Regions from separate parts of the Bowmanella yangjiangensis genome, predicted to be linked through region 1. Evidence: predicted binding sites of a transcription regulator. Region 1 holds the regulator's gene; the other holds the start of a gene.
What was found. Region 1 encodes FNR, which switches genes on or off when oxygen is low (the NO sensors DNR and NnrR bind a similar motif). Its sites were predicted from a motif close to TTGATCTAGATCAA; they were not measured.
Positions count from the first base shown of each region.

Region 2: a site for FNR is predicted at 2,480-2,493, ahead of KJY73_RS14075 (GbsR/MarR family transcriptional regulator). Genes of this name have one in related genera too.

Region 1 covers NZ_JAHDJU010000001.1:2,003,387-2,007,813, reverse strand. The annotation lists gene KJY73_RS08945 (heavy metal translocating P-type ATPase) at 1-1,469, shown strand, start outside; gene ccoS (cbb3-type cytochrome oxidase assembly protein CcoS) at 1,469-1,645, shown strand; gene KJY73_RS08935 (sulfite exporter TauE/SafE family protein) at 1,638-2,312, shown strand; gene fnr (fumarate/nitrate reduction transcriptional regulator Fnr) at 2,396-3,127, shown strand; gene uspE (universal stress protein UspE) at 3,211-4,143, shown strand; gene ttcA (tRNA 2-thiocytidine(32) synthetase TtcA) at 4,288-4,427, shown strand, end outside.
Region 2 covers NZ_JAHDJU010000002.1:1,066,823-1,071,249, forward strand. The annotation lists gene KJY73_RS14065 (cytochrome d ubiquinol oxidase subunit II) at 1-429, opposite strand, end outside; gene KJY73_RS14070 (cytochrome ubiquinol oxidase subunit I) at 429-1,796, opposite strand; gene KJY73_RS14075 (GbsR/MarR family transcriptional regulator) at 1,871-2,434, opposite strand; gene KJY73_RS14080 (alpha/beta hydrolase family protein) at 2,926-4,427, shown strand, end outside.

The DNA of each region.
Region 1 (4,427 bases):
CGAACATGAGTAAGTACATTCCCGTCACCGCCACCCTGCTTGAAAATGGGCAAGCCACGGACATACTGGCAAAACTGCTTAGGGTAGACCAACTAGTATTAGTCAAAGCCGGCGAAACCATTCCCGTGGATGGCGTGGTGATTGAGGGCAGCAGCCACGTCGATGAATCCATGTTGACCGGCGAGTTTGAACCGGTAAACAAAAAAGCCGGTGACGAAGTATTTGGCGGCGCGCTAAATCAAAGCGGTAGTTTAACCATTAAAGTGTTAAGGCCACTTAAAGAAGCCATGGTCAGCCAAATCCTGCGTTTACAAGACGAAGCCTTGCTCAATAAGCCAGCCATAGCCCAATTGGCAGACAGAATTTCCAGCTATTTTGTAGTGGCTGTGTTGGTTGTATCTGCCCTGACCTTTTGGTACTGGCACGCTCAGGGTAATGTGGACGCCTTCTGGATCACAGCCTCAGTGCTGGTAGCCACCTGCCCCTGTGCATTAGGTTTGGCCACACCTTCTGCTTTAACCTGCGCGATGGCAAGACTTAACCGGCAAGGTATCTTGCTCAAGCGGGCCGATTTGCTTGAGTCTCTCACTGGGATCAATATGCTGGCTTTTGATAAAACGGGCACACTGACCGAAGGAAAATTCAGCATTCAGCAAGTGGTGAATCTGTCGACCTTGCCTGAACATCAAGTTCTTGAGATTGCCGCGGCACTAGAAAAGCATTCAGAGCATCCGTTAGCTAAAGCTTTCAATGCTTATCAGGTAGAGCCTGCCACTCAGGTCGAGATTATCGCCGGATTAGGGCTCTGCGGAGACGTCAACGGCGTACATTATCAGTTAGGCAGTTCGCACCTGATTAAACATGAGATTCCTACAGCCTTACAGGAATGCAATGTGTTATTGGCTGACAAGCAGCAAGTATTAGCGGGATTCGTGCTAACTGACCAAGTACGAAGTGATGCCCTGAACATGCTTAGTGACCTGAAAGGATATGAGCGCTGTATTATTAGTGGTGACAGTCAGCACAATGTTGAAAAGATTGCCGCACAGCTGCAGATAACCAAGATGTACAGTCAGTGTCGACCGGAACAGAAACTAAAAACGGTGAAAACCCTGCAAGAACAGGGGCACCAAGTGTTAATGGTCGGAGATGGCATCAATGACACACCGGTCTTGGCAGCCGCCCAGGTATCAGTTGCCGTTGGTGGAGCGACAGACTTAGCAAAAAATGCCGCCGATATTATATTGATCAACCCGACCCTGACGTTGCTGCCAGAATTGTTCAAAATGGCTCAGCGCACCAAGCAGAAGATTATGCAAAACATGGGGTGGGCCTTAGGATACAATGTATTGGTGCTGCCTCTTGCGGTATCTGGCTATCTGACCCCCTGGTTGGGCGTGATAGGCATGTCGCTTAGCTCAATTATCGTAGTGGCCAATTCGGTGCGACTACTCAAAGCGGAGTCATAATGGGCATTCTGTATATCCTAATTCCTCTGGCCATTGTGATTGTGACTGTGGCTATCCTGATTTTCTTTTGGGCAGTAAAAGCCGGTCAGTTTGAAGATCTGGAACGTCAGGGACACAATATTTTGTTCGACGACGACAAAGAACAGAAAAATAAGGCAAATCAGTCGCGTGACTGAACTAAATCTACTGTCAGCCTTATTGTTGGGATTGGCTGGTAGCGTTCATTGTGTCGCCATGTGCGGTGGAATTGTTGGGGCGTTAAGCTTTTCCATTCCGCCTAAAAAACGCCCGCTTCCCTACGAACTTGGCTATCACTTCGGCCGTTTATTTAGTTATACCTGCGCAGGGGCCATCACTGGTGGACTCGGGATGCTTTTTTCCCATCAAGTCGCAGGGGGCATTCATTTACTGACAACTCTCAGTGCGCTTTTTTTGTTGGCCATGGCTTTGTATATTGGGAATTGGTGGCGTGGTTTGTCATGGTTGGAAAAACAAGGTGCCCGATTATGGAAACCATTGGCGCCTTTATCTAAGCGCTTTATTCCATTTAAACACCCTGTCGCTGCTATCCCCTACGGTATGATTTGGGGCTGGCTACCCTGTGGCTTGGTATACTCTACTCTCACCTGGAGCATGGCCAGTGGCTCCTCTTTAACCGGCGCCCTGACCATGTTCACCTTTGGGCTTGGAACATTACCTGCTCTTTTAACACTTGGGCGCTTCAGTCAACACATAAGACCACTTTTGAATCATCCGCGTAGCCGGCTGGTAATTTCCATTGTTCTCGCGGCATTTGCGGCTTGGTTGCTCCTATCGCCATTGATTATCAAAGCTATAGGCTAACCCGCCGTAAATTCGAATTCGCTTTAACCAAGTGCAAAAAATGCTAAGCTAGCAGCCTGTTTGCATGTTAAGCCGTGTCTACTATGAATCAACACCGCGAATGTACTATTAGTTGTCAAAATTGCAGTATTAGTCAGCTCTGTCTGCCCTTTACCCTGAACGACAACGAACTGGATAAATTGGACAACATTATTCAGCGTAAACGCCCCTTTCAGAAGAACGAGCGTTTGTTTCAATCAGGGGACAAGCTGAATAGCTTGTATGCTGTGCGTTCCGGATCATTTAAAAGCTTTGTTTTGGCGCCTGACGGTGAAGAACAAATAACAGCCTTTCACCTGCCTGGTGACATTATCGGTTTTGATGCAATTCATCACCAAGTGCACAAGAGTTTTGCCCAAGCGTTAGAAACTTCTATGGTCTGTGAAATCCCCTTCCAAACTATGGAAGTATTGTCAGGGGATCTGCCGCGCTTGCGTCAGCAAGTGATGCGTCTGATGAGCCACGAAATTCAGGCGGATCAGGATATGTTTATGTTGCTGAATAAGCGCACTGCTAATCAGCGGTTGGCACATTTCCTCGCGCATTTGGGGGAGCGATACCATGATCGTGGTTTCTCCGGTAGTCAGTTTAGACTGAGCATGACCCGCGCTGAAATTGGCAATTATCTGGGGCTAACCGTAGAAACCATCAGCCGCCTGCTAACCAAGTTCCAGAAACAAGGCTTAATTCAGGTGGATGGAAAATTCATTACCTTGGTTGACCCTAAGCAGTTAAGAGAACACCAGGAAAATGCACAGTTGTCGGTTAACAGTTAGATAGACTGGCTTTGATCTGGCACAAAGGGTAATAAGGTTAGCTAAACTAGACTTAAGCTAGTCGGAGTAAATGCGAAGAGGCAATGATGAACTACAAAAAATTGTTGGTAGTGATTGACCCAACCACCGAGCAGCAAAAAGCCCTAAAGCGAGCTCTGCTAATTGCGGAGAAAACTGGGGCCAGCATTACGGCCTTTTTGTCTATTTACGATTTCTCGTACGAAATGACCACAATGTTATCGGTTGACGAGCGTGAAACCATGCGCCAGGCCGTGGTGGACGACAGAACCGAATGGCTGACCGAATTACTCAGTAAACAAGTCAATAATGCCGCTCTGGCGTTAGATGCCAAGGTGGTGTGGCACAACAGACCTTTCGAAAGCATTATTTATGAGACCATTGAGCATGGCTATGACCTGATAGTTAAAGGCACTCATGAGCATGGTGGTCTTAAATCGGTCATATTCACCCCAACCGACTGGCATTTGATGCGCAAAGCACCCGTACCTGTGCTTTTGGTGAAAGAACATGCCTGGCCTGAGCAAGGTCAGATTATTGCGGCGGTTAATGTGGGTACAGCAGATGAAGAGCATAGTTCGCTGAACCAGAAAGTGACCCATACCGCATTGGCTTTTGCCCGCACACTCAATGGCCAGGTCAACCTGGTTAATTCCTACCCCGGTACGCCAGTGAATATTGCCATCGAAATACCAGAGTTTGATCCGGGCAGTTTTAATGAATCGGTGCGCAATCATCACACCGAGGCGATGAAGACCTTCGCCAGCAATCATGGTATTGCGCCCCAGCACTGCTTCGTAAAAGAAGGCTTGCCTGAGGATGTGATACCCACAGTTGCTGCTGACGTAGATGCAGAATTAGTGGTTATTGGCACTGTTGGTCGTCATGGTATATCTGCAGCGTTGATAGGCAATACCGCTGAGCATGTTATCGATATGCTCGATTGTGATGTATTGGCGGTTAAACCTGACGGTTTTATCAGTCCGTTACAAAAATGAAGATAGTAAGGGCCGCCAGTTTGGCGGCTTTTTTTACCCTGATTATTCAGACCCACCGCTAAGCTATTCCCTCCTCCAGACACAGAAAATATGTAACTTGTGGTCAAGCTAGGTATAATCCCGCCCTCATTGCAGAGGTGGCCTATGACCCGATTAGACGAACTGAGCGCAAAGCAAAAATACAGCTTCAACAAACTCCAAAAACGCTTGCGGCGCTGTGCCGGAAAAGCCATTGACGATTTCAATATGATTGAAGATGGCGACAAAGTGATGGTGTGCCTGTC
Region 2 (4,427 bases), on a different contig from region 1:
TTCAAAGCCCATGATATACATGCCCAGCATGTAACCCTGCATAAAGGAAGCAAGCAGGGAGCCAAACTTAAAGGCCTTATCCCAGTTTGCCTTGCGGGTTTGCTTGACCTTGGCGCGAAAATCAAAGGCTACCCCACGTAATATCAGGCCAAACAACATAAAGGTAGCGGGCAGGTACAGCTCTTTAAGCACCAGGCTGTGGGCACTGGGGAAGGCGATAAAGAGCAAGCCGACGGCCAGTACCAGCCAGGTTTCATTGGCGTCCCAGAACGGGCCGATTGAAGCAATCATCTGGTCGGCCTTTTGCTCATGTTTAAGGGGCAGTAGAATGCCTACACCCAAATCGTAACCGTCGAGAATAGCGTAAACCAGGATGGCTAATCCCATTAGGCCAACAAAGATATAGGGCAGGTGTGCATCCAAAATCATCAGTTTGCTCCTTGGGCCAGAGGCGCGTTGTCTTTGTAATTGGAGTGCTCTTCGGGTTGAATTTCTTCTATTTCCACTGCTTTGCGAGCCATCAGCATCAGGGTACGGATATAAGCCACCAGTAAAAAGGCGTACAGGCTGATATACAGCACAAAGGTTAGCAACACATTGCCAGAGGCAATATCGGTAACCGCATCGGCGGTACGCAGCACACCGCTGACCAGATAAGGCTGACGGCCAATCTCTGTCACATACCAACCCGCCAGGGTCGCCAGCCAGCCCGAGAAGGTCATGGCCATCGTGGTCTTCAGCATCCAGGGCGATAGTTGGCCTTTACGCCACAGTTGATAACTGCCAACCCAGGCTACCAACAGCATCAGCATGCCAATACCGACCATAATGCGAAAGCCATAGAACACAGGTTTTACCGGCGGGTGCTCGCCGATAAACTCGTTCAGGCCGCGAATTTCACCGTCCATTTCATGGGTCAGAATCAGACTGGCCATATTGGGAATACCAATGGCGAAATGGTTGGTGCGCTGCGCCTCGTCAGGAATGGCGAACAGCAGCAGTGGGGCGCCTTGTTCGGTTTCCCAAACCCCTTCCATAGCAGCGACTTTTTGTGGCTGGTGCTTAAAGGTATTCAAGCCGTGCAGGTCGCCCACCAGAATCTGCAGTGGCATCAGTATGGCGGCAAAGGTCAGCGCAGTTTTCAGGGCCAGACGGGGAGCGCGTTTAGTGTCGCCCCGGTAGATGCGATAGGCCGATAGACCGGCCATCAGGAAACTGGCGGTCAGGCCGGAAGCCAGCAACATATGGGCTAAACGATAAGGGAAGGATGGATTAAAGATCACCGCCCACCAGTCCAGCACATGGGCCACGCCATCACGCATTTCAAAACCCTGGGGCGTTTGCATCCAGGAGTTCAGCGCCAGGATCCAAAACGCCGATAATGAGGTGCCAATCGCCACCATGCAGGTCGCCAGAGTATGTACCCAGTTCGGTACCCGACCCTGGCCAAACAGCATCACGCCAAGGAAGGTGGCTTCCAGAAAAAACGCGGTCAGCACTTCATAGCCAAGCAGCGGACCGGCAATATTGCCGACCTTCTCCATAAAGCCCGGCCAATTGGTGCCGAATTGGAAGGACATGGTAATACCTGACACCACGCCCAGCGCAAAGCTCAAGGCGAAGACTTTTACCCAAAAACGATAGGCGCGCATCCAGACCGGATCGCGGGACAGATCAAAACGAATTTTGAAATAGCACAGCAGCCAGCACAGGGCGATAGTAATAGTCGGGAATAAAATGTGGAAACTGATATTGGCGGCAAATTGCAGCCGGGACAGCAACAGTACGTCTTCCATCCGGTTTCTCCGATTGGGGTTAGAACTGTCCGGCCAACCCGGCCGGACCTTAAGTCGGCACAGCGGCCCGCAGGTTAGCGGTTTTCTTTGCGCTCTTCCTTGCCGATAAACTTATCTTTCATATCCAGCACTTTGCCGACACCGGAACTGAGTTTAAGCAGGGTATTGAGGTTATCCGGGCTTAAGCGCTGTAACTCGTTGGTCCATTTGGTCACAGACTCAAGCAGGTCGTGGATTTCCTGCAAACGTTGTTGGGCGTGCTGCTCTTGTGAGTTGGACGGCTTGTCTAGCAGCATATCGCGCAGCAGCGACAAGGTGGGGTCAATTTCGCGTTTACGGCGCTCTTCCATCACCCGCTTAGCCATATCCCAGATACTGCCAATAGCGCGGAAATAGTCCTTGCGGTCCCCCGGCAGGTGAGACAGTTGTACCAACTGCCAGGACTGCAGTTCTTTCAGGCCCATACTGACGTTGCCACGGGAGATATTCAGGGTTTCAGCGATATCATTGGCGGTCAGCGGCTCTGCACTGATCACCAGTAGGGCATACATCTGCCCGACGGTGCGGTTAAAGCCCCAGCGGCTGCCCATTTCGCCGAAGTGCATCACAAAGCTGGTAAGGTTTGGAGTCAGATTCATGGTATTTCTGAAGTTTCAGTAATTTCTGAAAATTATAAATGTTTATTGATCTGGCGCAAGAACTTTGGCGGATTTTTTGTTGTGGGATCTCATTGGTGTTGTCAAAACGTCTCAAGTTGTTGTCATGGCTGTGTTACCTTTCCTCGCTGAGGCTGATTGGTTCGAACACGAAGCGGACTTTGCTAGGGATATTTGATTGCTTAGTTCAAAATAAGGGTAGATCATCAACATAAAGCTGTGCCATTAATCCCGCCCGACAAAATCAAGAAACGCTAATCGTACAAACAAGTTTGTATATTTATACAAATTACAGCGCCTGTCCGATTTATCGGGGGAACATCACTCAAAAAATCCCATTATCCACGAAAAAATTGTAGGAAAGTCTTTTTTACTTTGGCTATTTGGAAATACTGATAAATTGGAAATCTTGGGCAGTGTGGTTGCTTGCGCACTGATTCACACTGATAAACAAAATAATTAAAAGGGACTTTATGCATTATTCACATCTATGCAGAAGCATGCTGCTGCTGGCTTGCCTTTTACCTTTGTGGGCTAGTGCTGCGCCTTCTCCCGCTGACTTTGCCGCTGACCATTCTTTTGTGGATACCGAACTTTCTCCTAATGGCGAATTATTAGCTGTAACTATCGTTCATGAAGGTAAGCGTCAACTGGCAATTTTCCGAACCCAAGACAAGAAAATGGTGGGAGGGGCTAAGTTTCCTGGTCGTCAGGAAACAGGGCAGGCGTACTGGGTAAATAATGAACGCCTGGTGATTAAGCTTCTTGAGAGTGAACCCTGGGATGAGCAACCGAAGTTTTATGGCCAGCTTTTTGCCGTGGACTATAACGGTAAAAATGGTGAATTAATCTATGGCGTAGGCGCGGGGGAGAGCAAAGCCAGTAGGTTACGTAAAAAGGAAGACACCTTTGGCTGGGGGGATGTGATTAGCATCTTGCCGGACGACCCTATGCATATTCTTATCTCCTCAACTCCCATGTCTGATGGTGGTGAACGTCGAGCCACTATACACAAGCTAAATGTCTACGATGGCAAAATGAGTAGTGCCTTAACTCGCTCTCCAGTTTCTTATGCGCGTTTTATTACCGACGGCAATGGCAACCTGAAGATTGCCTTTGGCCGGGATGCTGAGGGTGACAGGCGAACCTTTCGCTATGAGAACGAGCAGTGGACGGAAATTAGTGCAGAGTTCGGGCCAGGTTTTTACCCACTTGCACTAAACGAGGCGGGTGACAAACTCTATTATCTTGATGATCCAAAAAAGGATCTGAAAGGTCTGTTTGAGCTGGATATGCTAAGCGGCGCTAAGCGGGAAATCTACACAGATGATCAGGTCGATATCACCTCTGTCACCTATAGTTCGGACGGCAATAGCATTTATGCACTTCGTGTTGACCCAGATTATCCCACTTATGTGATGCTCAATAGCAGTAATCCCGAAGCGGAACTGTATCGCCAGTTCTTAGATAATTTTCCTGGGTACAAGATTTCTATTACCAGCCGCAGCGATGATGGCCGCTGGTGGTTGTTGTATGCAAGCAATGATATTGATGCCGGTACTTACTACCTGTATGACAAAGAAAAGCATGCTCTTCGGCCGATGTTTGCCAATTTGTCACATCTTAAAGCCGAGCAACTGTCGCAGTCCGAGCCTGTTAGTTTTGTTACTTCTGATAAAGTAACAATCTCTGGATATCTCACTTATCCACAATCTGTCTCTAATGAGCAGAAAGTTCCGCTGGTTGTATTGGTGCACGGAGGACCACATGGTGTGCGGGATTACTGGTCTTTCGACCGGGAGGTACAGCTTTTGGCATCTCAAGGGTATGCCGTATTACGGGTGAATTTCCGCGGCTCCGATGGTTATGGTCGAATGTTTCGAGAGGCGGGCCATAGGCAATGGGGCGGCCTGATAATGCGGGACATTATCGAAGGAACTCGTTGGGCTGCTGGGCAAGAGCGGATTGATGCGAG